DNA from 2 places in the Colwellia sp. 5_MG-2023 genome. Region 2 is predicted to be linked to the other one. Evidence: predicted binding sites of a transcription regulator. Region 2 holds the regulator's gene; the other holds the start of a gene.
The links. Region 2 encodes MetJ, which represses methionine synthesis genes. Its sites were predicted from a motif close to TAGACGTCTAGACGTCTA; they were not measured.

Region 1 (15,411 bases), on a different contig from region 2:
GTTTCTCGATAAAAACAATCAGATAATAACCTCTAATAAATGTGCTTATTCACACCAGACTATCATTAATAGGAAAGATGTTAGCCCTGTAACCGTTAAATATTCTATTTATCATGCTGATTTTTCTAACACAAGTACCCGATTTTTCAACGATAATATAACATTGAACTTTGGTTTAAGTCAGGATTTAGACGAAGATGATTTACCATACTGGTTTGAAGCACAAAATGGCCTAAATGATGAAAATCCAGATGATGCCAACTTAGACAATGATAACGATGGTTACAGTAACTTGGCTGAATATAATGCTAATACTTCTATAACAGATCCTAATAGTCACCCATAGATTGAAAAAGCTATTGTAAATCAATATTAAAGAGTAAGTAAACATCCCCGGGGCAAGCCCTTCTGCTAACGCAGAACTCACTTCGTGAGCGGGGTAAATTTATCAGGCCACCCATAATAACGTGCGGATTTTCTTTTAGTACTCAATTTACTCATCACTCAAGTTAATACTATAAAATTCTTCGATAGCACCAAAATCATTTAGACTTTCGATGCCAAATAACTCGTTTTTTTTGGCTAACAGGTCATAAACAAAGTATATTTCCTGATGATGTTGTTTCATAAATTTTGACAAAATATCTGTTTTCACTCTTTTATTTGTACAGTGAAAAGAACACTTATTTCTGACTGTACGTAAATCAGAAGAAAAGCTAGGTTTCAAAGATGGATGGATAATCCCAGGCTTTGAAACAGCAGTTGCAATCAATTTTTCAACTTCCTCCTGAAGGATAGAATCAAAGTCAGATGCATTTGAATCTTCTTCTATAGATAAAGATTGATCGATAATTGCTAGTGCTTTTATTACCTCATATACATGACCACACCATAGTGCATATGTATCAAAGTATTGAAGCTTTATTATCGTAGAGGCTTTGTGGTTTTGATTCTGCGACAGTTGGGAGTACTTATATTCGACAAGTTTCATAAACTTTTTTTGAGCCATTTGAGCTCGTACAAATTCGAATTTTATACTTTTCTTGTATTCTGAAATTTTCAGCGGTCCCATCACCTCTCCTTGAGTACTAATAATTTAGTATTTATGCAACACGCAGTTTGTGTTGCATAATCGCTTGTTGGACTGAGGCGTTACCTGCTCGGTGTGTCAGAGTTGGTGTTGTTTATGCTATGGGGATTTGCTTTTTATAACGTTAGTTACATCAAGCCAATTTAATGGGGGTTACCTATCACTTTTAAACTATCCCTGCATCACTCAGCGCTTATTATTCAGCCATTACACCTACTTTTTACGTAATAAGCAATCATCTTTTTTAAACGCACAGTGGTAAAGTTAATTTGAACATCCATCTTTATTTGAAACGTTAAACCTCTCAATTAGGATTAGAGGACCTATCAAAAAAAGGATTTTATTGATGACTACCGCTAGAAAGTAACTCATTAGTTTACTTAATTTCCTTTTGTTTCCCATTGTGCTCGCCGTGCTTGAGTTATAGCTCAAAGACTCACGTAAATCTTTTCGTTTCAAAAGATTAAATAACGAAAAAATTTAAAAAACGGATTCAGAACACGACAAACTTTTAATTTTTTTATTTAATATTAGTCTATATATCAGATGACTATATGATTTATTGATAATGGTAAGGAAAGCGTAAGGACTAAATAAAATATTTGAGGATAATGATTACAATTAAAAAATTAATTAATCATTAAAAGAGAGTTTCATGCAAAATATTAAAAATTATTTGAGTAAAATTTATGCCGTAATCATACTCATGATTATTGTGCCATTTGCTAATGCCGGAATTATCACCTCATATTATTTTACTGGGCAATGCCAAGATTGCTATGCAAACGCTGATGGTTCATATGGAACCGCTGAGGCGATATTAGAGTTAGTCGATTATACTTGGGGCGATGCCATTTTACTCACTAATTTTGTTTCTTTCGAATACTTCGATACCGATTTATTCAGTGGATTTTCAGTTACTGATATTAATAGTATCGATAGTCTTTCAGGTACTCTTATTAACAATGATTTTGAAATTACAGCAGGTAAGTTTTTCTTTGAATCGCTCAGTTTTAGTGATCCATTAGTAACCGCATGGGAAACAGGTTGTGTATTTGGTGCAATAACCGGCAGTATAAACTGCAGAGACACTGAACCTGACACTGGTGGCGGTAGTGGCGGGGCACATGGTTCAAAAGATTTTGGTAGCTCTCCTAATTGGGTTGAGATTATTGATGATTCAATCGCTGATCCGATAATACACGAGGTACCTGAACCATCAACATTTGCCATTTTAGCATTCGGTATAATGTTATTGGTATCTCGTCATAAAATAAGCATCTAAGCACTACCGTTAGTGCTGAATATAGTAATTACTTCATCCGTTTAGCCTAACTAACTTAGACACCCATTTTGATTATAAATAAAAATGGGTGTCTAAGTTAAATTCATCCAAGTTACATTGAGTTAAGTTCATAAGGAAAAAATAAAATGGAAAAAGTATATTTTAAAGTAATGATATTATCTTTGCTCATATCGGCCTGTAGTTTATTTAACTTGGCCAATGCGACGCTCATGTTGAATATAGATCTGACCAGCGGTAAGTTATTAGGTGCTTCTAATATAAACATCAACGGTAAGCTTTATGATGTAAGCTTTGTTGATGGCACTTGTCCTGACTTGTTTAGCGGATGTGATGAACAGAGCGATTTTTTCTGGAAAACCGAAGAAGAAAGTAAAGTCGCATCATTGGCATTATTAAATGATGTCTTTGTAGATTCAGTTGATGGTTTATTTGATTCGTTACCTGATTTAACTTTTGGTTGCAGTAGTAATACCTACAATGATTGTTTTGTAATCACGCCATACAAAAGTAATACAAATAACACACTCTTTGGCGTAATGGCATTAAATAATAGCAATCCTAATTGGGACACAACGAGTCCTTTTACAGTGGGTATAGGTTTAAATACCGGTATTTCTAACTCCTCAACTTACGCAGTATGGAGCAGCCCTAAGCCGTTGCAAGCGGTAACAGAGCCAACGACACTGACTATTTTTGCATTAGGGTTAATAGGTTTGACATTGCGTCGTTGCAATAAGGAGTCTTAAATAAATATTGCTTGTTTAAAATCAATAATCAATAATCAATAACCAATAACCAATAACCAGTGAGGTTGATCGCGTAAGTAAGTTGGTATTATTGGCCTTCAAAACTAATATAGACCGCTATGTTAGTTTTGAAAAATTAGCCCTCGCCTAGCGATTTTATCTTCCACCTGCTTTAATTTTGTTTATAAATAAAGGTGGGTGTCCACGTTAAATCATATCCACGTTAAATCACGTTAAATTTTCTGTCCACGTTAAACTTTCACGTTAAATTTTAGGTGAATTTATGGTTGTTATCTTTTTTCGTAGAAAGTTAATAATCGAAGAATTGAGGAAAGTGTTGTCAATAATATTAATTTATTGCAACAATCTAAAAATAAACTAGAAAGATACAAATTCATCAATGAAATACGTTAATTGAAATATGTTAACTATTTTATCTCGCTTATCTAATTTATCGATTAAATTTGTATTTTATATACCACTTATCATTATTAATGATTTCTTTATGCAACTTAATTGGTTATAGACTGTAATATACCGTAAAAAAATATATGGGGAAGTATGCTTATATTTAATCGAGAGAGTAACAGTGCTATTTTATTAGCAGGTATATTTGCGCTTATTGTAGGCGTTGGCGTGGCTCGTTTTGTGTTTACTTCGCTGCTACCTGCAATGTTAGAAGATAGTATTACTATTGCCTATGCTGGCGTGCTGGCTTCCATCAACTATGTCGGCTATTTAACTGGCTCTATTTTCTCTGTTTTTATTAAAGATATTCATTCTAAAGTTAAATACTTCAGGTTTGGACTGTTTATTTGTGTCATCTCCTCTTTTATTTTAGGCGTTACTGACAATAGTACAATCTGGTTTATTGGAAGGCTATTTGCTGGGTTTGGAGCAGCAATGGCCTTGGTTGTAGGATCGGCCGTTGTCATGTTAAAGCTAAAGTCGGTAAATAAAACCAAAGCGATGGGGATACACTTTAGTGGTTTAGGCTTTTCAATACTCATTACTGATCTGGTTATGAGGGGCGTATTTTATGCTGGCGGAAATTGGCAAGATGCATGGATCATCTTAGCGATATTAGGAGCATTGTTATCGTGTTATTCCGCTTATGTTTTACGGTTTGATAAACAGCCTAACAATGAAGTGGTTAAACACAAATTTGATAAGTCGTTATTTTCTCCGATGGTGATCATTTTAATATTGGCTTATTTTACCGAAGGTATTGGTATGGTTGTACAAGCAACTTTTCTACCCGACATTGTCAATTCGTTACAAGGGCTAGACGGCTATGGTGGATATGTCTGGTTAGCAGTAGGTATTGCTGGTGTTCCATCATGTATTATATGGATGCGTTTAGCACACCGTTTTGGCAGCATTAATATTATGATTGTTGCTATGCTATTACAGATTGTTGGTATTATAATTCCTACCCTTTCTAGCAATATTGTAATGAACCTTATTAGTGGTTTGCTTTTTGGTGCTACCTTTATCGGATTAGTGTCTTTATTTATGAATTTTGGTGGTCAACTTTCTAAGAAAAATCCTGTGTTTATTATGGGAGCAATTACATCTGCTTATGGCATAGGGCAAATTTTAGGTCCATTATATTCAGTTGCATTAATAAAACAATTTGGTAATTATAATGAGGCGTTATATTTAACCGCGGCCATTGTTACTATGGGTATTTTACTATTAACTTATGCAAAAATTAATTATAAAGAAGCTAAAGATACTGCTCAATAGTATCTTTACTATGGTGTTTTCTATCTTTCAATTACACGTTCAAATGGTGGTAAAGAGTCAAGTAATTGCTTACCGTATCTTTTAGTTACTACCCGTTTATCCATCAAAGTGATTACGCCTTCGTCTTTTTCATTACGCAATAATCGCCCACAGGCTTGTACAAGTTTTTTAGAGGTGTCAGGTACTGATAATGACATAAAAGGATTACCTCCTTTTGCCGTAATATATTCGGCTTGAGCTTGTTCAACGGGAGAGGTTGGTACAGAAAAAGGCAGCTTTGTGATAATTAAATTGTTTAAGTAATTACCAGGTAAATCTAAACCTTCAGAAAAGCTTTGTGTGCCAAAAATAATACTGGTTTTATTGTTGTCACAATTCTTCTTATGTTTTTCAATGATATGTTGGCGAGAATGCTCTCCCTGTACCGCAATATCAAGTTGATTTTTTTCTCGTAACGCTTGTGCAACTTTTTCCATTTGCCAATAAGAAGAAAAAAGTACTAAGCTGGCACTACCTTGCTCTAAATACTTAGGTAGTTTATCTATCAGTTCGTCGGTGAATTGCATGGCACTAGGTTCGTTCGTCATTTTTGCAACAACCAGTTGAGCATTATTTTGATAATCAAATGGTGACGTTACCTGTTGATACTGGCTACCATCATCGTTTCTTAAACCAGCTTGAAAACGAAAGTTATCAAAGGAATTTAAGGCAAGTAATGTCGCTGAGCATAATACAGCGCCTTCACATTGACTCCAAAGTTTATCTTCTAACGTAAATCCGACTTCTATTGGCGAAGCACACAATAAATAGTCTTGTCGAGCACTAGCTTTAACAGGATCTTGAATTTGAATCCACCTTGCCATTGGTGCCGCTTTATCACTGTCTGTTTTAGCGTACATGTGCCAAAGCGACTGTAAATTTTCTAACCTTTGTATCATAAAGCCAGCCTCACTTAAAACAGGCTCAGCAAGATACATTTGGCAATCACCATCTTTTACTGCTTCAATTAAGGCATTATAAAGTTTGTTTAAGTGGCTTAATGATTTTTTGCTTAATTCATTACAATCTTCAGCCCAATTTTTTAATGATTTAGGAATTATGCCATTGTCGAAGCGGTAAACCTTATCGTCATTGTTTTTGAAATTGTTGCTATTGTCTGTGGCATTATTTTCTAGAAAATAGGTTTTTGCATTATTATCAACAAACGTAAGTACTTTCTGCATTTCTATTAATAAATCTTGGCAGTCATCGCTAAGCTTTAATGCCGGAGAAATAGCACGTTGAGATTTAATCAACTTCGCCATTTTATCACCCGTCTCCCTTAACTTAGTTAGCCAATCAATAGCACCACGTAAGGTAACGCTTGCACTCGAATGGTCTCGGGTCACTTTAGGTAAATGGTGCGCTTCATCAATAATATAAAAAGTTTCATCGGGAGGGGATAATATTTTACCGCCACCTAATTCAAGGTCCGCTAACAATAAGCTATGATTGACGACTAACACGTGAGCCTGTTCCATTGTTTCTCGAGCTTTATGAAATGGGCAGTGATGATGTTCTGATAACGTTTTTAAACAACTATGTTTATCACTTTGTACTTGAGACCAAATATGGTGCGGGATAGGGCTTTTCCATGAATCTATGTCACCGTGCCAAGAGCCGTCAGTTAATGCCTTATGCATAGCATTTAATGTACGAATATCGCTCGCTTGTGGTTTTTCAGCAAAAGTAAAACCTGCTTGAGGGGAATCAGTCGCGACAGCTTGTGTTAGTTTTTGTCTGCATACATAACGTTGTCGGCCTTTAACTAAGGCAAAATCAAATTTTAAGCCGGCATATTTTTTTAAAAAAGGTAAGTCTTTATCAACCAGTTGCTCTTGTAATGCTACGGTTGCAGTAGAAATACAAACTTTTTTGTCACGCGCTAAGGCTAAAGGAATAGCACCTAAACTATAAGCAAGAGATTTACCTGTACCCGTGCCAGCTTCTATCGCGATAATTTTTCTATCTTTACTGTATTCACCGGCTAAGGTTTTTGCTATTTCAGCAATCAAAAACGTTTGTTGCTTTCTAGGGTTAAAGTTACTTAAATTCTCACCAATTGCTTTATATGATTGACGGATTATGAGTTTTAACTTGTCAGTTAGCATTTAAGGCAGTTTCCAAAGGTAAGATTATAAAGTACACTGCTGTATATATTAACAGGCTTTGTTTTTTCTCTCTATTTAATTTTAAAAAATATGCAAACTAATCTGCCACAACAAATACAACAGGGCTTTTTACTTAGTCGCCAAGTGCAAGATAAAGGTAACGATTTACAGATAACATTGTGGTTAAAAACTGAAAAAGGAGCACAAAAACTTGTTATTTATAATGAATTAGCCGTTTTTTTTGTTGAGCAACCGCAGGCAAAGCAAGCAGAGGCTATATTACAACACCAAGGAATATCGCTTGTTAAGCAGCAGCTGTTAGAATTAAAAACCTTTACTCAACTATATGTTCATGGATTTTATTTTGCTAATTTATCGCAGTTTTATCGTGCGCGAGAATGTCTTAGAGCAAAAAAAATTAAGTGTTATGAAGATGATATACGTCCTGATGATCGTTATTTAATGGAGCGATTTATTACTGCTGATATAGATTTTTTATTTAGCCGTAATAGCATGAATTACGAAACACATAACACTTATCTTAATCCTCTTAAAGTTAAGTGTAAAAAATCAGCGCAGCCGTTAGCAATTCATTTGAGTATGTTATCACTTGATATTGAATGTTCTATGGCAGGAGAGCTTTATTCAATTGGTCTTTATGCTAATAATAATGAAGAATTGAAGCGTGTTTTAATGATAGGTGATCCTCAGTATGATGCCGAATCTTATATTGTTTGGGTTGCCAATGAAAAAGAGTTACTCATTGAACTCATTAAGCAAGTAGACATTATTGATGCTGATATTTTTATTGGTTGGAATGTGATTAATTTTGACTTTCGTTTATTACAAAAACGTTGCGATCTTCATCAAGTAAAATTTTCCATTGGACGTGATGGTAGTGAACCTCGCTGGCGAACTAATAGTAATAATACTGATCAGCAGTTTATTGAAATTGCTGGCAGAGTCGTGCTTGACGGTATTGATTTACTAAAAACAGCAACCTATAGCTTTCCTAGTTTTTCCCTAGACAACGTTGCCAATACGTTATTAGGTATAGGGAAAAAAGTTGATAATGTTGAAAATAGAGTTGATGAAATCACCGATAATTTTTTAAATAATAAACCAGCATTGGCGGCTTATAACCTTGAAGATTGCCGATTAGTATGGCTAATTTTTGAAAAAACTCAATTATTAGAATTTGCCCAATTGCGTGCGCAATTAACCGGATTAGCAATTGACAGAATAGGTGGCTCTGTTGCCGCTTTTACTAACCTTTACTTACCTAAACTTCACCGTAGTGGTTATGTCGCGCCTAATATGGGAGACGGTGTTTCTGGCTTAATATCTCCCGGTGGCTATGTTATGGATTCAATACCTGGTCTGTATAGCAATGTGTTAGTGCTCGATTTTAAATCACTATATCCGAGTATTATTCGAAGTTTTAAGATAGATCCTATGGGATTAGTTGAAGGCTTATTAGTTGTCGAAAAAGAAGAGGCTAATACCACGTTACCCGTTCAAAATAAAAAAGTGGTAGAGGGGTTTGATGGCGCGTATTTTTCGCGCGATAAACATTTTTTACCCGATATAATCACTTCACTTTGGTTAGAGCGAGATAAGGCGAAATTGCAGAAAAATGCGGCATTGTCACAAGCAATTAAAATTATCATGAACAGTTTTTATGGTGTTTTAGGCTCAACAGGGTGTCGTTTTTTTGATCCTAGGCTTTCTGGCTCTATTACTAAACGTAGTCATGAAATTTTAAAAAAGACAACTCACTGGATTGAAGAACATGGTTTTCGTGTTATTTACGGTGATACCGATTCAATCTTTGTGCATGTTGGTGATGATAGAGCTGCTGCTGAATGTAAAAGTTTAGGTCGAGATTTACAAGGCTTTATTAATGCAAAGTGGCAACATTATATAAAAGCAGTTTTTGACTTACCTTGTGATTTAGAAATTGAATTTGAAACACACTTCACCAAATTTTTAATGCCAACAATTCGTGGACAGGAAGCAATTAAAGGACAAAAGGTTGGTACGAAAAAAAGGTATGTTGGGTTAAGTGATGGAAAATTAATTTTTAAAGGACTAGAAACGGTTAGAAGTGACTGGACTCAAGCGAGTAAAGTGTTCCAGCAAGAATTGTTCAGACGAGTATTTGATGATTTACCTATAGATGAGTACATTTGTACTCTATTGAGCGAGATAAGGGCTGGAAAGCATGATAATAATCTAGTTTATATGAAAAAAATAAGAAGAGATCTTAACGATTATGTTAATACGCCACCTCATATTAAGGCATGTTTAATTGCTAATAAAGCTTCAATAGACTCAGGTCAATCACCTAAGTATAGAAAAAGAAGTATTATTGAATATGTGATGACCTTAAATGGTGTAATGCCAATAGAGTTATCGAAAGGGAATTTAGATTATGAGCATTATATCGATAAACAGATTAAGCCAATAGCCGATGATGTTTTACCTTTTCTCGGGAAATCTTTTGATGAGATTGTTAGTAAGCAAATTAATTTATTTTAATCGATTGTTGTTCGTTATTTCATACTGATTTGATATTTTAGCCGCTATTTTTATTTTACCACTTGTGTACTCTGTCTTTTTATACTGCAATTATTTTAAGCTCTTTATTACTAAGCAAGTTACTTAGGTGCATGCTGGTTGCTTGTCCATTTTAAAACTGGCATGATTTAATGAACATTTATTAAGCTGAGCTTAAGTATATAAAAGGGAATTTTATGTTGTCAGATAAAACAAAATTGTTTCTTAGAATCATCTTAAATTTAAAACCGTCTTTTCATTTTCTTATGTCGTATATTGTCATTTGGTTTGTTTGGCATAATGAGTTTATTAGTTCACTGGTGATGACTAATGGGGGGCTGTACGTAAGGCTACAATCTGCCCTTGACTCTGTTAGTGCCAATCAATATATAGTTGTTTTATTTTTAACGATAATGCTGACACTTATTATTTATGGGTTTGATTATTTAACACAAATTTTAGCGGATGATGACAATAGTGAAGAATTTACGTTATTACAAAATAGTAATAGCGCCAAGCATGACAACGACGTGAACATTAAAAAACTAATGGTAACACTTGAAAGTGCTCAACTAAAACTTTCAGAATCGCTAGAAAGAGAAAAACAGTATAAACAAGAGAAAATCGCGACTACGAGTAAAGTTATTCAGCTACAAAGCCAATTAGAAGAGCTAATGGCAGATAATATTATTTTAAATGAAGAAAATAATAAATTAAAGGCAAGTAATAAAGTGGATGCTGTTCTGTATCAATCCTAACAAAATAGCAGTAACCTAAAACTTATCTCAATAATTTTATTATTAACGATTAACCTAATGAGTTGTTCTAGATATCTATTTCAGTTCTCTCTTATTAGTTATCAGTTTTAAAACTTAACAGATAACAGGTGAATTTTCTTTCATTTCCCTGTATAAATACAAATAAGTTTAGATGGCTAGATAGCTATTTGAAGTAATTAAACCTAAAGGTCAGATTTAAATGAAACAAGATACTAAAATTGTTACTGCAGGTCGCAAAGCAAAATGGACAAATGGTGTAGTTAATCCAAGCGTTACACGGGCTTCAACTGTTGTGTTTGAAACTGTGGCTGAAATGAATGATGCTTTAAAGAATCGTAATAATCAAACCATGGTATATGGTAGAAGAGGCACAACAACAGCGTTTGCTTTTAGTGATGCAATGACTGAATTAGAAGGTGGTGCAGGTTGTGCACTTTATCCATCAGGTACGGCAGCGATAACCAATGCAATAATCTCTTTTGTAGAAAGTGGCGATCATATTTTAATGGTTGATAGTACTTATGAGCCAACACGTGACTATTGCGATAAAATTTTAGCTAAAATGGGTGTAGAAACAACTTATTATGACCCACTTATTGGTGCTGGTATTGAAGCATTAATAAAGCCCAATACACGTATTGTTTTCTTAGAGTCTCCGGGTTCAATTACGATGGAAGTACAAGATGTACCAACCATTGCCAAAATAGCACATCAACATGATTGTATTGTAATGCTTGATAATACTTGGGGCGCAGGTATTAATTTTAAGCCCTTTGATTACGGTGTTGATATTAGTATACAAGCAGCCACTAAATATATTGTTGGACACTCTGACGTTATGTTAGGCACCGCGACAGCAACAGAAAAATATTGGCCACAATTACGCGATAATAGTTATTTAATGGGGCAATGCACCTCACCAGATGATTTATATCTTGCGTTACGTGGTATTAGAACGATTGGTGTACGTTTAAAGCAACATGAAAAGAGTGCGTTAACAGTAGCTAGCTGGTTAAAAGAGCGACCAGAGGTTGATACTATTTTACATCCTGCTTTTGAGTCTTGTCCAGGACATGAGTTTTTTAAACGTGACTTCACCGGCTCTAATGGTTTATTTTCTTTTACCTTAAACTGTGGCAATAGAGAAGCACTTACGGCATTTCTTGATGGCTTATCGCATTTTAAAATGGGTTATTCATGGGGAGGGTTCGAATCACTTATTTTAGGTATTACGAGTATTGATTCAATTCGAAGTGCAACTAAGTGGACGGCAGAGTTTCCGTTAATTCGTTTGCATATTGGTCTAGAAGATGTCGATGATTTAATTGCTGATTTAGAGCAGGGTTTTGCTCGTTTTAATGCCAAACTTTAGCCATAAGCACATTATTGTAAAGTCGCATTGATTGATGCTCGTTATAGGTTTATAACGAGCATCAATGATTTAACTTAATAAATCTGTTAGTTAATCTTTGAGTTATCCTTACCTAACAACATGAATATTTTTTTCGCTATATCGGTGTTGTCTTGTAGACCTTTAAATAACTCACTGTGTTGTCCAAAAGAAAATACAGGTACATCGATGGCCGTATGACCACCAGTAGTCCAACCACTATTACTACGCATATCCATCACCTTCTTTACACTTTTTATTAATGCTAATTCACTTGCAGGTGTAGTTTTACTTTGATACATATTCGCAGTTTTTTCTATTGTAGCGTTATTTTTACTATCATTAAGTAAACTCAGCTCTTCTTCAGATAATTCAAAATTAAATAATTCTGTTGTGATTTTTGCGTTTATTTCATTGGTTGTTAATTGCTTAGCGATATAATTAACAGAGTGCTTCATTGTGCGTAAAGTTTCAGCATTCCATTCATATTTACCATTGGCAGCAATAGTAAAACCACCTGTACTATGATCGGCAGTTACTACCACAAGTGTATCAGGGTGATGTTCAACAAAGTGCTCTAAATATTCAATTGTTTTTGCTAAATCATCCATTTCAGCCATAGCATCGCTTATATCATTACCATGAGCAGCCCAATCAACTTGACTGCCTTCAATGAGCATGAAAAAGCCATTATCAGCTAAATCATCAGTTTCTTGTAAGTCAATTAAATGGTGAATACCTGCTTTAGTCATAGTTGATAAGCGATGTTTATTGGTATCATCCAATGCCCAAGGTAAACCAACATCAGCAAAAAGACCTAAAACAGGTTTATCTTTAGGAAAACTATTTAAATCTTGATAATTATCGACATAATGAAAACCCGATTGCTTAAACTCATCGACTAAGTTTCTATCTTCGCGGATGAAGTACTTCCAACCGCCACCAAGATAAAGGTCTGCTTTTATGCCATTGTCGATATAGCTATCGGCAATTTCATTGTAATTTCTACGGCTTTCATTATGTGCCAGATATGAAGCTGGTGTGGCATGATTAATTTGAGACGTTACGACTACACCTGTCTTTTTACCTTGTAATTTTGCCCATTCTAATACGGTTTGTATTTCTTTCTTATTTACATCAACACCAATAGCACCATTGTAACTTTTCACGCCTGTAGATAATGCCGTTGCACTTGCTGCGGAGTCAGTGACTACACCAGAAACCGGAGCAGGGTAGGTACTTGATAAACCTTTAAGGTGGCGATCAAATACTGTTTCTTCTACAACTGTTGTTTTTGGGTTGTCACTAAAATAGCGGTAAGCAGTTGTGTAAGCTGGTCCCATACCATCACCAATCACCATAATAATATTTTTGGGTAAATTAGCTGGCATGACCGTTGTTAGTGTGTTCGTTGTCTCTTGCGCTGCTATATTGTCATTAACGTGAGCCGTGTTCGCACAAGAAACACAAAGTAATGACAGTGAAATAGCGGATAAAAATAGTTTCATCTTTTTTCCTGTTTATAAAAAATTATTTAGTTAAGTCAAGGTCAACCCAGACAAGTCTATGATCTGATGAAGCTTGTCTATCTTTGATTAATCGAAAAGCTTCGTCATTTTTCTGTGGCCAAAATACGCCAGAATCTCTAATTGTAAAGCCAACTACAGAAGGAAGAACGTAATCTGCTCGCATTCCCCAGTATGCTGTATGATATTTAGCATTTATATTATCACTTTTATGTAACTGGCCACCTAAGCTTGTTGGCATAGGATCTTGTAATTTACTGTCGGTAATTAGCGCTTCAATACTCGAATTAATTGCGTCACCTTCAACACTAGAGGCATTTTGATCGCCTACTATAACAAAAGGTTGATTAGGGGATAATCCACCTTTGTTGCCATTATCATCATAGATGTAGCTAGCTTGTGTGTTATTAATGTAATCAAACCAAAAACGAATTTCATCATGATTACGTTTACCGTTACGATTCTCTGGGCCATCGAACACAGGTGGTGTCGGGTGGCTAGCTAGAACATGCACTGTCTGGCCATTAATATTTACTGGAATATCCCAATGTGATTTTGATGATAACCTTAAGTTACTCCAAACATCTTCACTAAACCAAGGCTCTTTAGTACTTGGATCAATTGGCTTCAAAGCGCCTGGCATATCACGCCATTTGAAGAGCTGGAAAGTTCTAATTGCTTTTTCATCAATAGGGTATTTTGATAATAATACCATGCCATAATGACCTTCAAAATAGCCATAACCATGTAAATTATTCGTGGTTGGTTGATTATCTTTATTGTCATTATTGGTGTTTTTGTTTACTTTTACACCGGTATTAACAGTACCTTGATAAAAGTAAGGGTAATGAATCTCGTTTTGTTTATTCTGTCCATTACCTAAATAGTTCTTCATAAAATAAAGAATGTTTTCATGATTTTTATCTACATGATCAAATTCATTTAGTAAAATGATATCAGGATTAACACGTTGGATTATTTCAGCAATATTTTTAATTTGTGGATTATTACCTCTTAACGCTTGCGTAAGTTCATCACCTGTTACGTTAGGTGTTCTATTCGGTGACGGTTTTGCATAGTTGAATGCTTCCATACTGACATTGAAGGTTGCGATACGTAGTTTAGTTGTTGCTTCTGTATTTAGTTGTGTGTTATTTGCAGCCATAGCTTTACTCGCAATAGTTGTATTTAATAGAAAAGCACTAAATAGTATTAACCCATTTAACTTAAAAAAGTTTTTTATCATTTTAATTTACAGCCTCGTAAAATTATATCTGTCAGAAAATTTGTAACATGTTCAATATCATCGCTCTCATAATCAGCACGATTCATAATGGTTAATATTTGATTGTCAAAATCAGCATAGTGTTGAGTTGACGACCAAATAAGCAATATTAAGTTGACTGGGTCTACTGCATGCATTTCACCGTTATCAATCCAGTGCTGAAATATTTTTGCTTTCTCTCTCACCCATTGACGAAGGTAGGTGCGGGCAAAATCTTTTAGGTGTTGAGCACCTTGAATAATTTCCATCGCATAAATCTTAGACGCTTTTGGGTTATTGAAAGACATAGCAACTTTAGCCCGAATAAATTTTTCTATCGCAAGCTTTGGACCATCTTCGAGTAAAATATCACCGATGCCTTCATCCCACATGTTAAGGGTTTTTTCTAAAACAGCATGATATATATTTTCTTTATTTTTAAAGTAATATAAAACATTAGCTTTAGGTAACCCCGCGTTATCTGCGATAGATTGCACAGTGGCTCCTTTATATCCTTGTAATATAAATTCGTCTTGAGCGGCAATCAGTATTTTATCGGTACTGATTGTTCGTATTTTTTGTGATTTAGAGTTTTTATTCATTTTTATTTGATTTTTAACTAATATTGACTATTTTTCATAAGAGATTACATAACTTTTACTGGTGATTATTAACCATTTTTCCATTAAATCATAGCAAGGTTACACTGAAGTTAAAGGGGATTTTTATGGTTACATCTACCATAATCAATACCAATAATATGTACTTTTTTAGTGGTTATATTTCTGACTATTTTTAGTTTCTTGTCCTGTTGGTCTATTTATTTATTTCTAAATAATCTGCTAATCCTAT
Region 2 (15,411 bases):
CAAAATGCGCTAATAATTGCGCTTTTTTACTGTCATCTTCATCGCCCATAGAAATCCATGTATCGGTATAAATAACGTCTTGTGGACCCACTTTAGTAATGTCTGTCGTGATAGTAAGTTTCGCGCCAGATTCATTTGCTAGCACTCGCGTTTTTTCAATCATATCCGCTTCGGCTTCATAGCCAACAGGCGTAACTAAAGTAAAATCTACACCTAATATAGCAGCCATAATCATTAATGAATTAGAAACATTATTACCATCACCCACATAGGCTAATTTAACCTTGCTCAAATCAGCAGCGTTCCCTTCGGTAAAAAGCTCTGTTAGGGTAACAAAATCAGCTAACGCTTGGCATGGATGATATAAATCACACAACGCATTAATAACAGGCACAGTTGCATGTTCAGCCAAGCCTTGAATAGAGTCATGACTAAAAACTCGCGCCACAATGGCATCGGCAAAACAAGATAAGTTTTTCGCGTAATCACTTACTCGCTCACGTTCACCTAATTTACCATTTTGTTGACCTAAATAAAGGGCATGACCACCTAATTTGTTAATGCCCATATCAAAACTTACATGGGTTCTTAATGACGGTTTTTCAAAAATCATCGCAACAGATTTACCCGCCAATACTTGACTATAATCAGCAGGATTATTTTTGATATGAATTGCTAGCTCAATTAAGGCTAACAATTGCTTCTTATTTAGCTGATCGTCAGCTAAAAAATTAGAAATTTGTAGTGACTTGCTTTGTTGTAACATAAGTTTTTCTCGATTCAATTAATCTAACACTTTCTCTAATAAAGAGTTAATACGGCTGCACTAATCTGACAATATTTGTGTACCCATACCTTGCCCATTTAGCAGGCTAGGAATTTTCTCTGGCGATTGCCAACTAGCAACCGTAATACTTCGTCGTAATTGATTAGCGGCTTGTAGTGCGGCATTCACTTTTGCTGTCATACCACCAGCAATAACACCTTGTTCAATAAGATCTTTGGCTTGCGTACTATTAAGTGATGATAAATATTCACCATCAGCACCTTTTACGCCATTTACATCTGTTAATAACAGCAGTTCAGCATTAAGTAGCTGACAAATAGCAACAGCAGCATCATCGGCATTTACGTTGACTAGATCACCATTAGCTAAACACCCAATTGATGATACAACAGGTAAAAAATGACTATTAAGCAGCGCATCTAGTAATAAACTAGATTTAGGCAGTGGTAAACCAACCTCGCCTAGATCTAATTCAGATTTTGTACAAGCAATCATATCGCCATCTGCTAACGATAACCCTACTGCCGATAAGTTCATGCTACTTGCTGTGGCAACAATTGATTTATTTACCGTACCCGCTAAAGCACCGCTAATTAATCCAATTTGCTCTTTCGGAGTAACACGTAAGCCATGTTTTTTAACTGTGGTAAAACCTGCTTGCGCTAACATGTCATCAACGACACAACCACCACCGTGAACTAATACCACTTTAGCCTCAGTTTTAAGGTTAACAATCACCGCTAACAATGCATCTAACGCACCGGATTTCTCCAGAATAGCTCCGCCAATTTTTATAACTAAAGGGTTGTGGTTGCTCATTTATCTTTTCTCTTATCTTTTTACTTATTGGATGCTAGGTTCAATACTAAAACATTCAAAATCAACAATTTCAATATGTTGGCTAGGTTATTATTAACAAGTGATTATGACCTAGCAATTACGAGCTAGCAAACTATATTCGCTTGGCAATCCAAGCTGAATATTAAAGCATTGAACAGCCTGTGAAGAAGCACCTTTAAGTAGGTTATCAATAGCACAACTCACCACAACTACGTGCTTTTCTTGATCAACTTGCCAATGAATATCTGCAAAAGGAGTGTGCGCTACATTATCTATTTGAGGCCAAGCATCAACGATTCTAACCAATGGCTTGTCGTTATAAGCTTGTTTAAATGCTATATCAACTTGTTCTGCGGTAACATCCGCTTTTAGCTGCATAGTCACAGTAGCTAGCAAGCCTCTTTTATAAGGCGCTAAATGTGGATTAAAAATAACATCAGCATGTGCTTCTTGAGAGATTTCTGGCTGATGTCTATGCTGTAAAATATTATAAGGTTTTAAACTGACTTCATTAAAGTTGGTCGCTAATGACGCATTTCTTCCTGCCCCACTCACACCACTGATACCATTGACGACAATTAATGAATTTTCTACATGAAAATTATTACTCGTGATAGGTTTTAAAGAAAGTAAGCTTGCTGTTGGATAACAGCCAGGTACAGCAACTAAGTCTGTATTAACAATATCTTCATGTTGCCATTCAGCTAAACCATATTTTGCTTGTGCTAACGCATCAATATTTGCATGTTCAAAGCCGTAGAACTTTGGATAATCATCAGCATTTTTCAATCTAAAGCCACCAGAAAGGTCAAACACTTTTACACCTGCATCAACAAATGCTTGGGCCCAATCGGCACTAAACTCATGTGGAGTGGCAAAGAAAACCGCATCTAAATCTGTAGCAGCATTTACGATATTATCGTCAAACCATTGCTGAGAAAAAGATTCCAGGGGTACATCACATATCCCCTGCCAGCGACCATGTAATTCGCTGAAAAGTTTTCCACAGGAAGAAGAGTTTTCTGATACAACAAGATGTTGTATTGAAACTTTATCGTGTTGGCCTAATAAACCAACTAATTCAGCACCGGCATAACCACTAGCGCCAATTACAGCAACCTTTTGAACTTCTGACACAATCTAAACCTTTTTATTCAGAAAACTATTAACGATACGGATTTAATAAAATAACCATTCTCTTATAACTAAAGTATCCAAGAGATATTAAAAAAATTCTCTATCGTCGTCGTATTTCTTGAACAATTAGCATTTTAAGTGGCCTTATTACAGCAGGTTATTTACACTATAAAAAGCAATTTAACAGCTCATGGGTAGTTATGCAACTATTAAGCATAACTATTTGGGCTTTTATTCAAATTATTCTTTTATAGTGCGGATCTTTTTATATGTCACAATTACCTAACTTCACCCAATCTTTGACTCAATTGATTGCTTGCTCTTCAATTAGTTCAACTCAACCAAGTTGGGACCAAGGAAATATAGAGGTAATTCAATTACTTGCGACATGGTTCGAACAGTTAGGTTTTGATATAAATATTCAAAAAGTTCCTAACACAACAAATAAATATAATTTACTGGCTAAACTTGGCAGCGGTGAAGGTGGCTTATTATTAGCAGGTCACAGTGATACAGTTCCGTTTGATGAAAGTCGTTGGCAGAGCGATCCTATGAATGTTATAGACAAAGATGAAAAGTTCTATGGTTTAGGCACCTGTGACATGAAAGGTTTCTTTGCTTTTATTTTACAAGTTTGTAAAAGCATTGATGTTAAAAAATTAAAAAAACCACTATACGTGTTAGCAACTGCAGATGAAGAAACTACCATGGCCGGTGCGCGCTTTTTTGGACAAACCCAAGACATAAAACCTGATGTTGCCATTATAGGTGAACCGACTAATTTAGTGCCTGTAATTATGCACAAAGGTCATATGTCACATCGTATTAGTGTTCAAGGCCAGTCAGGTCATTCAAGTAAACCAGCACTTGGGGTTAACGCCATTGAGATCATGTATGAAGTGATCGGTGCATTAATTGATTTAAAAGAAAAGTTTAACCTTAACTTTAAAAATGAAGCATTTGATGTACCAGCCCCAACGTTAAACATGGGAGCAATTAGAGGAGGTGATAATTCAAACCGTATTTGTGGGCACTGTGATTTAGATATTGATTTACGCTCTTTACCGGGTATGAGTGATAATGAATTACTGCAATGGTTAAGCGACGCGTTAAAACCGTTAGCTGAAAAATACCCTGCGCGTATCACTTTTGATGAATTACATCCTAGCTCACCAAGCTTTGAACAGAATAAATCACCAACTGATGACAATTGTATTGTATCTATTGCTGAGGAAATCAGTGGTCACACGTGCTGTGCGGTAAATTACGCTACTGAAGCGCCTTATATACAACAACTTGGCTGTCAAACCATTGTCTTAGGCCCAGGCTCGATAAATCAAGCACATCAACCTAATGAGTTTTTAGCCCATAGTGAAATAGACAAAACAGATAAATTATTAATGTCAATGATCCAGCATTACTGCCTGCGTTAGACTTTTATTTAACGATAATTTCCGTTCACAAATAACAACCGGTATACCACTATTGATGATTAAGCGTTAACAATAAGCTTAATCATCACCTTGTATTCATTAGCTTACTTATTTTTCACAGCACTTAATCACGGCTTAACACTCGAGATATTAAGGTATAAATAAGCTCACGCCTAAATAGCTCTGTTCTTACTATCCCTATTTCATTTTACCAGCCTGCTAGCTAGTGAAATAGTTATACCAATCTCACTAACTAGGTGATCATTTCTACTTGCTAAAATCACCAACCACACCGTTATTTATTTAGTAATTAGAACAACTCGTTATTAAAATAAATGCTTTGTATTTGGCTATTTTTTCTATGTATAAAATTGTTCTCTTAATTAATAAAACTTGCAAACACAAACGAGAATGATTATTATTTGATTAATTCAATTTTACTATTACCCATATGTTCAGAGGAGTAGCTATGCCTCAATGGCAAGACCTATTACACCAAGGTAACGATAACTTTCATAATAAACAATGGAAGCAAGCTGAGTACTGTTATAAAGAAGCAGCTTCCCATCTAGACTCTTTATGGTCTGCTAATCCAAAAAATGTTGAATTATTAATGGCATGGATTTGTGCTATTCATAATTTATCGAGTTTATTTGAAGTACAAGATAAAGCTGAATTATCACTGCAATATTTAAAAATTCCTCACGAGAGGATGCTATCTATTTATCAGTGTAATGAATATTGTGAAGACACTAAACTTATCGCACAAAACGCCCTTAAAATAACGTTTATGCCTATTTTAATGTTTTCTAAAAGACACCCTGTTTGCGATACCTGCACCCAATCGTTAGCGGCATTCCAATCAGAAATAGCATTAAATCAGCAAATTATTCATTAACTAGCTGATCACAATTAAATTTAACAATAACGTAAAGGACCATTGAATGACAGCACACGCTTTAGGGATATTTTGTATTAGCTTATTCATATCTGTTCCTGTTTTTGCTCATGTTGGTCATGATCATTCATCCATATTTGCCAATATTATTCATTTACTATGGTTAGCACCAATTTTTGTGACGTTAGCGATTTTATACACTAAATTTTTAACCAAAAATTACCAAATTAAGCCATCGAAGAAACAATTAAAGGAGGAATAAAAATATGTATTACCAACTACTTAATAAGCTAGACAAAAGATTTAATTTTGCCAGAGTTTCAGCCCTATGCACTATTCCTTTGAAAAATGATGCACCTATCAACGGTAAGCAAAGGTCGCATTTAAAAGTGAACCATGTGCCGCTAACAGCTGAAGTGAACAGTTATGTGCTTAGTGCTAAGTAGATGACTTTCTTTGGCTTAAAATTTTGGAAAGTAACGGGGCACAGTATGTTCCCTCGTATCCCACAAAACAGTTATGTGCTTGTCGGTGAATGGCGTATTTTTAAAAGAATAAAGCACAATCAAGCTATTCTTATTAACCATCCTAAATATGGCTTAATAATAAAAACTGTCGCAGTTATTGATAAAAACAATTTAATTTGGTGTAAAGGCGAGAATGCCACTAGTATGACAATTGAAAAGCTAGGTCCTGTCAGTCAACAACAGATAATTGGTCGAGTTATTAAGGTTTTTACTAAGCCGCATACTGATATGAACTAGTATGTCACGCTAACAAATAAATGATGTACCAAAGCAGAATTAAGACAAACTGAACGATCGACTATCTTCTTTATTCCATAGTTTTTGATTGGTTTTAACAGAAAAATATTCATTCGCATGCCAGCATCGTGGTAATAGATCGAGCTGTTGTCTTTCATGGTAATTTGAAGCTAATAATTCAAGAATTTCATTAAGGCGTTCTTTGCTCAACGTCGCTATTTTTTTAGCTATCTGTGGAAAATATAAATTATTACTTTTTTTAACCGTTATATTGTGCCCATAACCAATAAACGTTAAATGTCGTGTTGCAATACGGCATAGAGGGTTTTCGGGGGTTTCAGGATAAAGTCGATTAACAATAGCATACTCATAGCAATCTCCTAAATGACCCATTTCATCTTCTGGCATATAAACAATACCATAGCCTTGAGGGAACATACCGGTGATTTTATAAAGCGCATCAACCGCTTTTTGAGAGCAACTACCTAATTCAGCATTTTTATTTAATACCTGAAAAACTTGAGGTAATACCTTATAGTTGTAGGCTTCTTTCGTGGATAAAACAATAGAGACATAAATTTGAGGTACTTTTAGTAAGTTGCCAATCCCCTGCTCAGGCTTAAAACTGCTTTTAATTAACTTTTTGATAAATTGATGCTTAAGTTGTTCCTCAATCACAAATTGATCGCGTAGTTCTTTCGAATTTCCCGTATATTTCAAAACACCAATAGCATTAGATATATAAGAAAGTGTTTCTTTGTAGTTAATTTTTAGCAGCTTTTTTCTATCAGTAATATCTAAAATACGAAAACGATCTTTTTTACCATCTTCTCCACTAAAAATGACGCGCGCCTCAGGATGATGATGACCAATGTTTTGTAATAACGCGGCCATCAAAAGAGGTATTCTAACAAGCTCAGTAAAACGCTCCCGCTCAGCTTCATCCAACTCAACAAAAGACTTTCCGTTAAATTCAGTTAAAACTTTCACAATATAAGGATCGTTTAATTCATTATCGAGTAGTAATCTATCAAGTAATCGTAGAGATAAAATGGCTTTATAAAGCACTTTATTTTGTTCGTTACAAACAGCAACTTTACTGCCTTCTGTTGGGCTAATCAATTGAATAGTCCCCAATAGTCGTGCTGTTTTTCGGTTACTTTCTTGTAGCGTATCACCTTCTGCCAACTCAATAATTTCACAACAAATGGATTGCAAATGATTATGACGTTCTATTTTTTCTAGCTTATGTAACGTGTCACTTTCAGTGCTAGTTGTCGAATGTGATTCTACAAATTCATTGTTATCAAAGTAATGTATTGCTCGTTCAAGCAAAGAATCATTTAATATACTGCGCCCATAAATCTTCCCAACTAAGAGCTGCACTTGATTAGTATAATGTGTTTGATTATTAGGAGCTTTAGGCATTACTTTATTATTTAATTATTGAATCAATAAATGATAGTTAATAATGCTAGAAAATACATAACTAAGCAACCAGAACAAAAGCAAAGAAACAAGTTCAAAGACTAACTCTTATAACGATTATTACATACCACTTAGCTTGTTTTTTTAAGCAATATTTAACATATAACTTAAACAGTATAGCATAGTTAATTTTACTTGATTTAGAGGGTAAACCTGTCTTAGCGCACGATAAGCTATTAGTTTAGCCCTTTTATTTTTACTTGATGTTGCTTATGCGCTAATTGCTGACAAATATTCACAAGATCTGAATGTAAACCACCTGCAGTAACATCTCGCCCTGCACCTGGCCCACGGATAATTAATGGATTTTCTTGATACCAATGACTACTAATTTGAAAAATATTGTCGCACAGTGTCAAATTAGCAAAAGCATCTGTTTGTGGTAATACTTCTAAGCTTACTTTCGCTTGAATATTGCCAGACTCATCTACATTTAAGCGCGCCACATAACGAATACAGCTTGCTTTTTTGTTAGCATCAGCTAACGCATCAGCAAAATAATCATCTAACTCATTCGCCCTTGCTAAAAATTCTTCTCGACCGATACGTTGTAAATTTTCAGGGACTAGGTTGGTACAATCAATATCATCAAGTGACAGCTCAAAACCAGCCATACGAGCTAGAATTAATAACTTACGTTGTACATCACGGCCTGATAAATCTTCACGTGGGTCGGGCTCTGTTATCCCTTGCTCAAGTGCATTAATAAGTAACGTTGAAAATGCGGTAGAACCGTCATAGGTTTCAAACAACCATGAAAGTGTACCCGAGAAAATCCCCGCAATGGCCGTAATGGTATCGCCACTATTATTCAAATCAGCAATAGCATAATTAATGGGTAATCCAGCACCAACGGTAGTATTACCTAACCATAAACTGTTGTTTCTATCTGCGGTATTAACCAAGTTATTGTAGTGCGCAGTATCTGATGAAGCAGCCCACTTGTTCGCACCAATAACGTGAATACCGCGCGTGAAAAAGTCTTGATAAAGTAAACTAAAATCTTCACTTGGCGTAATATCTACCACAATTAATTCATCATAAGGATGATTACTTAACCAAGATAATAATTCGTCGTTGTTATACGGTTTAGCTGCTTGCTTGAATAATGACAGTGCTTGATTCACGTCAATGCCATCGTTATTGATCAAGGCTTTTTTCGACGATAATAATCCAACAAGGTGAGTATTTTCTAAAGCATATATTCTATTTAGCTGTGCGGGTAATAACTCAAGGAAACGTTCACCAATATTACCTAACCCTGCAATAAGCAAACCTATGTGGCGAGAGTCTTTAGTCATATCATGATGAACTTTATTCAATAACTCTGTACTACATGGCTCAGCTAGTACAGCAATAACACTATGATTATTTTTACTGTTTACTAAAAATAGAGGTTGAGCACTCTTTAAAGATCGCTTAAAGCGCGCTTTAATATCGCCGCGTTGTGCAACGTTATGTCCAACCGTTGCAATAATAGCCGTTGGGATAAAAGTGACTTCAATATCGTGACTAGCTAACCATTGACTTAACGCTTTTTGCTGAGATTGATTGATAACAATAAAGCCTTGTTTAGCATCAGCACAAATAGGCGTAAATTCAACTAACGCTTTTCTGAATAAATTAGCGCCTAAGTTCTCTGTTAAGTCTTCGACCGAATCCCCAATAAAACTTGTTGATTTCGCTAAGATAAGATCATTTAAATAAGTTACTGAGAGTTCTTGTTTTGCAATATGGCCAAAAGTGCCGATTTCTGTACCGGCAACTTGTGAATCAAAGCTACTTGCTACGTGTAAGTGACAATGATGCGATAAGTTTTCATTAACCAATGGCATTAACGTTTTGGCATGCAAGACAGGATTACCTAAACGTCCTAGCTCTTTTGCTACACCATTAGGTAAGCGATGTAATTTTCTCGCATTAGGAACAACGCGCGGATCAGCGCTATAAATACCGTCAACATCGGTCCATAAAGTGACATTATGAGCACCCACTAACGACGCGATAATAGTTGCCGAATAATCACTACCATTACGGCCTAGCGTACAAGTTTTACCGCGACTATCACGACTAATATACCCTGTAATTACGGCTAACTTGCCAAACTGTAGTCGCGTTTTAAATTGTGCACTACTCAAGGCATGATCAACCGCACAATTTTGTTCGTTGTCTATCACGAGAAAATCACGGGCATCAACCGAGTTACTTGGGCAAATTTTTTCATTTAATAACGCTGATAATAAACGTGCAGACCACAATTCACCGTAAGCTAAAATATCATTTCTGTGCTGAATGATATCATTCGACAGCCAAGTTCTTAACTGAACTATATCGGTAGATAATAGTTGGGTAAGCTGCTTGGAACTTTTTTCATTTAATAAGGCATTGATAAGTAACAGTTGTTGTTGCTCTAACTCGCTCAACGCTGCTGTCAGGTCAGCACTGTCTGTGTGCGCTAATATGGCAAACAAACTATCGGTGGTTTTACCGTTAGCAGACACAACAACGATGTCATTGAGTTGGCAATTTTGTCGGATAATATCAACAACGCGCTCTATGCACTGCGCATTAGCTAAAGAGCTACCACCAAACTTATGAACGTTAACAGCATGTTTAGCTAATTTATTTTGAGGTCTTTGTGATTCTGTCATTTATTCTTCTACAAAATTATTATTTATTAACGCGTTTGGCTTTGTGCTAAGCCATGCGCTAAATCGCCCAAAATGTCATTAATATCTTCGATACCAACGGAAATTCTTACTAAAGAGTCGGTAATGCCAGCAGCTAGTCTTGCGCTTTCGGCCATACCGGCATGAGTCATTGTTGGCGGATGACAAATTAAACTTTCAACACCACCTAATGATTGCGCTAAAGTGAACAATTTGAGATTAGCGAATAATTTTTTCACCGACTCAACACCACCTTTAACATCAAAACTTAGCATAGCGCCAAAGCCTGCTTGCTGTTTCTTAGCAATTTCGTGTCCTGGATGATCTGTAAAGCCTGGATAATAAACTGACTCTATCGCAGGATGATTTTTTAGAAATTCAGCAACTTGCTCAGCATTTTCTTGATGCTGCTTTATGCGAATTGGTAAAGTTTTTAGGCCGCGTACAGCAAGAAAACTATCAAATGCACTGCCAGTAATACCAATACAATTTGCCCACCAAGCTAACTCATCACCTAAAGCCTGTTCTTTAGCCACTAAAACACCGCCAACAACATCACTGTGCCCGTTGATATACTTAGTAGTAGAGTGAAAAACAATATCTGCACCCAATGTTAATGGTTGTTGTAAAGCAGGAGATAAAAAAGTGTTGTCGACAGCAACTAAAGCACCTACTTCGTGACTAGCCTTAGCTACTTCTTCAATATCAACTAAACGTAATAGTGGATTACTTGGGCTTTCAATTAGTACTAATTTAGGTTTTTGTGCTAATGCTTCTGCTAACGCCTGTTGGTTATTTTGATCAACAACAATTAACTTAAATTGACCACGTTTTGCTAAATGGGTAAATAGTCGAAAGCTTCCTCCGTAACAGTCATGAGGAATAACAACAAGATCATCAACAGATAGCAGCTGACAAATTAATAATACTGACGACATGCCAGTACTTGTCGCAATACCCACTTTACCTTGCTCTAATGTAGCGATAGCTCGAGCGAAGGTTGCTCGGGTTGGGTTACCAGTGCGAGAATAATCAAATTCACGTTTTTCATTAAAGCTTTTTAATGAATAAGTGCTAGATAAGTGAATAGGGGCAACAACAGCACCATGTTGTTTATCGGTATTAATACCCGCCTGCACTGCCGAAGTAGTAATGTTTTTAATTTTAGTATTCGACATTTTTATTCCTTATTTTCATTAACTAACACCATAAACTTATATACTTAATGTTTTGGATGTTTGGACGTCTATAACTCTAAACGTTTTGACTATTTAGGTCAAGAATTTTTAGACATCTAAACTTCTACTTGACTGGATTTCTGCAACCAGTAGAATTGCATGATTAAGAAGAAATAAGTATATGCTTCTATCTTTCAATTAAGCTTAATCAAGTTTTCATTAAGTGTTAATTAAATAATACCGTTAAATGCGTTTTTATAGTCATATAAAAATAATAATTAACCATTTACATTAATAGCTACAGAGGAATTTACATGGCTGAGTGGAATGACGAATATATTAATCCCTATGCCGAACATGGTAAAAAGAGTGAGCAAGTAAAAAAAATTACAGTCTCAATTCCTTTGCGTGTCTTAAAAGTATTAACTGATGAGCGAACTAGACGCCAAGTAAATAATTTACGCCATGCGACTAATAGCGAATTATTGTGCGAAGCATTCTTACATGCTTTTACTGGGCAGCCTCTACCTGATGATGAAGATCTCGCTAAAGATAATGAGGAAAAGTTACCCGCTAGTGTTCGTCGTATTTTAGAAGAAAAAGGAATTACCGACTTTAGTGCTTACGAAATAGATGATGACGAATCAATCTAAGTTCGATTGAGTAAATAACTAATCTAAAATAAAAAAAGTAGCAACCTCGATAGAGTTTGCTACTTTTTTTTGTGCTTCATTTTTTGTGCTTCATATAAGAGTAGCCAATATAGCTACAAAATTCGCAACAAGATAAGTTACCCGTGGTATGGCTTACTTAAACGATGCACCGACTCAATAAAGTGTCCTGCATGATCTGGATTCACATCAGGGTGAATACCATGGCCTAAGTTAAATACATGACCGGTACCGCCTTCACCAAAGCCTGCTAATATTTTAGATACTTCCTGTTCAATACGCGGTAATGGTGCATACAACATAGAAGGGTCCATATTGCCTTGTAAAGCAACTTTATCACCAACACGTGCTTTTGCTTTTTCTATATCAATAGTCCAATCAAGTCCTACCGCATCACAACCTGTCGCAGCGATATCTTCTAACCACATACCACCATTTTTAGTAAACAAAGTTACCGGCACTTGACGGCCATCATTATAACGCGTTAAACCGTCAACGATTTTATGCATATATTGTAATGAAAATTCTTTGTAATCACGTGGTGACAATACGCCACCCCATGTATCAAACACCATTACTGATTGTGCGCCAGCAGCAATTTGTGCATTCAAATATGAAATAACAGAGTCGGCTAACTTATCAAGTAATAAATGCAGTGTTTGTGGTTCAGAAAACATCATTTTTTTGATTTTAGTAAAAGCTTTTGAGCTACCACCTTCAATCATGTAAGTTGCCAACGTCCAAGGGCTGCCAGAAAAACCAATTAACGGCACGCTACCATTTAGTTCTTTTTTAATAGTACGAACGGCATTCATTACGTATTGTAATTCACCTTCAGGATCAGGTACGCCGATTTTTTCAACATCAGCTTTACAAGTAATAGGACGTTCAAACTTAGGTCCTTCGCCTGTTTCGAAATATAGGCCCAAACCCATGGCGTCAGGAATTGTTAATATGTCGCTGAATAAAATAGCTGCATCAAGTGGAAAGCGACGCAACGGCTGAATAGTAACTTCACAAGCTAAGTCAGCATCGCGACAAACTGACATAAAATCGCCAGCATCTTTACGTACTGCTCGGTATTCAGGTAAATAACGTCCTGCTTGTCTCATCATCCAAACAGGTGTGTAATCTACTGGCTGCTTTAAAAGCGCACGTAAATAATTATCATTTTTTAATTCAGTCACCAATAAACCCTCTAATTTATTCATTGTTTACTTACTTGAACTCCCCAAAATAGGAATAACAAGTAAATTATGCGCGTATTCTAGCACTCGTGGTATTTTGAATCTATGCGACAAATCAATTCATTTACGCTTAACATTCATCCCATGAAAAATATTTCAATTTAGTTACATTTCGCTAGACATTATTAATATGAATAACAATCAATCACTTAATCACTAAAAAGCATTAGTTATGCTTTATACGAAATTTATCGTCGAGTTTATGCTCTATTAAAGTTGTTGCAGTGATGAAAATGCTTTGCTATAAAATACCTGCGCAAACAAAGAAGCACTGATTAATAATAAAAATACTTCTGAGCATAATTAATAAGAAGCTTGATTAACAAGACCATAATGCGAGCATTTCAAGCCTTTCTCTTCGAGAAAGGCTTTTTTATTTGTGCTATAAAATGTATAGCTGAAAATTTATAGTTCAAATAATTATTCATTATTCCTTTCAATAGTATAAAATCGCCTTCATAGCACTTTCCTTTAATTTACGAAACTAGAGAAGAATAATGAATAGCCCACAACGTGATATAACTTTAAGATTTTTAGCTGAACCACAAGATGTAAATTTTGGTGGTAAAGTCCATGGTGGTGCGGTAATGAAGTGGATAGATTTAGCGGCTTATGCTTGTGCAGCAGGTTGGAGTGGTCGTTATTGTGTTACTGCTTATGCCGGTGGCATCCGTTTTATTTCACCAATTCATGTGGGTAGCTTGGTAGAAGTAGAAGCTAAAGTTATATACACAGGTAATTCATCTATGCATATTGCCTTAGAGGTAAATGCCTGTGATCCTAAATCGTTAAACCGACACTTAACGACCAATTGTATTGTTATTATGGTTGCCGTTGATCAAAATGGACAATCTGAAACTGTACCACAGTGGATTCCGAAAACAGAAGAAGATAAAAAACAGCATAGTACTGCAATAAAATTAATGGATATGCGCAAACAGATTGGCAGTGAAATGCAAATTTTCGCTCAGTAACTAGCTCAGTAATAAGCAAATTTAATGATGGCCAAATATATTGCGTTCACTATAGTTATTCTCGCTATTTTATTTAGCAAGCCAAGCTTTGCTTTAGGTAAACTTGGCCATCAACTTGTTTGCCAATTAGCATTTGAACATTTGCCAAAAACACAACAAAACAAAATAGCCGGCTTACTCAAGACTATTCCTGCTAAACATAAAAAACTTATTAATAATTTTAATCAGCAAAAAGCGAATAGCGCCATAACTTTTGCTAATGCTTGTACTTGGGCTGATACAATTAGACATTTAAAAAAGTTTAAAGCTTATAGTTCCTGGCATTATATGAATGTCCCTCGTTCACAAAATAAAGTTAATACAGATGAATGTCAGCAAAATTGCTTGCCTCAAGCAATTTTACAACACCAACAAGCCTTAGCACATACTCAAAGCCCTTATACATGGCAGCAAGCACAAACTTTATTGTTTTTAGGGCATTGGTTAGGTGATATACATCAACCTTTACATATTAGTTTCAAGGATGATTTAGGCGGTAACAAAATCGCCTTTGCTGATACTGATGCTAAATGCAATAACCTGCATAGTTATTGGGATCATTGTATTTTATATAAAGGAAAAGAAACTAGAACAAAGTGGCTGTCCTCATTAAGGAGCCAATGGAACAAAAGCCCTCAACCAAATTGGCAAAAGGAACAAGTTTGGCAATGGGCTAACGAATCTTTTCAAATAACGACAAAGTCGACTTTTAACTATTGCCACAAAGATAACCAGAGCGTATGTCGAAAGCCTCAAGGTAAAATAACCTTATCGCCTGATTACCTAAGCCAATATCAGCCAATTATGGAGCAAAGAATACTACAAGCCGCACAGCGCTTAACAAACGTATTGGCGGCTTCATTATAGTTGCTCTTTTCTTTGTTTATTGAGGCTTGTTCTTTTCTTCAATCCATTGAGACATATACTTAGTGCTTTTATGATGGTGATGGTTAAGCATACTACCAATAAAATTACGTTGTCGGTGTTGTTCTAAATTCTGTAGCAAGTTTGTTAAGCAAGCTGAAAGTGTTGAGAAATGCTGTTCTTGGTCAAATAACAATTGTGCATTCTGTTTGCCTAATTCACTCGCGCATTGCCAAGTGTCTGCTTCTTGATAAAGCTTTACTGCTGCATCAGCAATACTTTGTGCATCGTTTGCAACCGCTCCTGCCCAAGGTAACTGAGTTTCCATCCCTTCAATACCAATATTGGTGGTAACTGAAGGCGTTGAACACAACATTGCTTCTGCTAACTTACCTTTTATACCAGCACCAAAACGCAAAGGC

Region 1: the regulator MetJ is predicted to act here: its motif matches at 10,520-10,537, upstream of Q4496_RS00335 (cystathionine beta-lyase).

The regions. Positions count from the first base shown of each region.
Region 1 covers NZ_JAUOPW010000001.1:73,912-89,322, reverse strand. Annotated here, with positions in the region: gene Q4496_RS00375 (hypothetical protein) at 1-346, shown strand, start outside; gene Q4496_RS00370 (hypothetical protein) at 494-1,072, opposite strand; gene Q4496_RS00365 (PEP-CTERM sorting domain-containing protein) at 1,746-2,375, shown strand; gene Q4496_RS00360 (PEP-CTERM sorting domain-containing protein) at 2,522-3,142, shown strand; gene Q4496_RS00355 (YbfB/YjiJ family MFS transporter) at 3,704-4,891, shown strand; gene dinG (ATP-dependent DNA helicase DinG) at 4,912-7,041, opposite strand; gene Q4496_RS00345 (DNA polymerase II) at 7,132-9,582, shown strand; gene Q4496_RS00340 (hypothetical protein) at 9,798-10,358, shown strand; gene Q4496_RS00335 (cystathionine beta-lyase) at 10,579-11,751, shown strand; gene Q4496_RS00330 (alkaline phosphatase) at 11,838-13,277, opposite strand; gene Q4496_RS00325 (endonuclease/exonuclease/phosphatase family protein) at 13,300-14,460, opposite strand; gene Q4496_RS00320 (TetR/AcrR family transcriptional regulator) at 14,538-15,161, opposite strand.
Region 2 covers NZ_JAUOPW010000011.1:95,320-110,730, forward strand. Annotated here, with positions in the region: gene Q4496_RS09760 (ornithine carbamoyltransferase) at 1-739, opposite strand, end outside; gene argB (acetylglutamate kinase) at 827-1,606, opposite strand; gene argC (N-acetyl-gamma-glutamyl-phosphate reductase) at 1,718-2,764, opposite strand; gene argE (acetylornithine deacetylase) at 3,034-4,197, shown strand; gene Q4496_RS09780 (hypothetical protein) at 4,667-5,095, shown strand; gene Q4496_RS09785 (hypothetical protein) at 5,142-5,357, shown strand; gene sodX (nickel-type superoxide dismutase maturation protease) at 5,542-5,859, shown strand; gene Q4496_RS09795 (hypothetical protein) at 5,899-7,287, opposite strand; gene metL (bifunctional aspartate kinase/homoserine dehydrogenase II) at 7,524-9,998, opposite strand; gene metB (cystathionine gamma-synthase) at 10,025-11,194, opposite strand; gene metJ (met regulon transcriptional regulator MetJ) at 11,509-11,847, shown strand; gene hemE (uroporphyrinogen decarboxylase) at 11,985-13,052, opposite strand; gene Q4496_RS09820 (acyl-CoA thioesterase) at 13,610-14,086, shown strand; gene Q4496_RS09825 (S1/P1 nuclease) at 14,111-14,992, shown strand; gene Q4496_RS09830 (glycosyltransferase) at 15,009-15,411, opposite strand, start outside.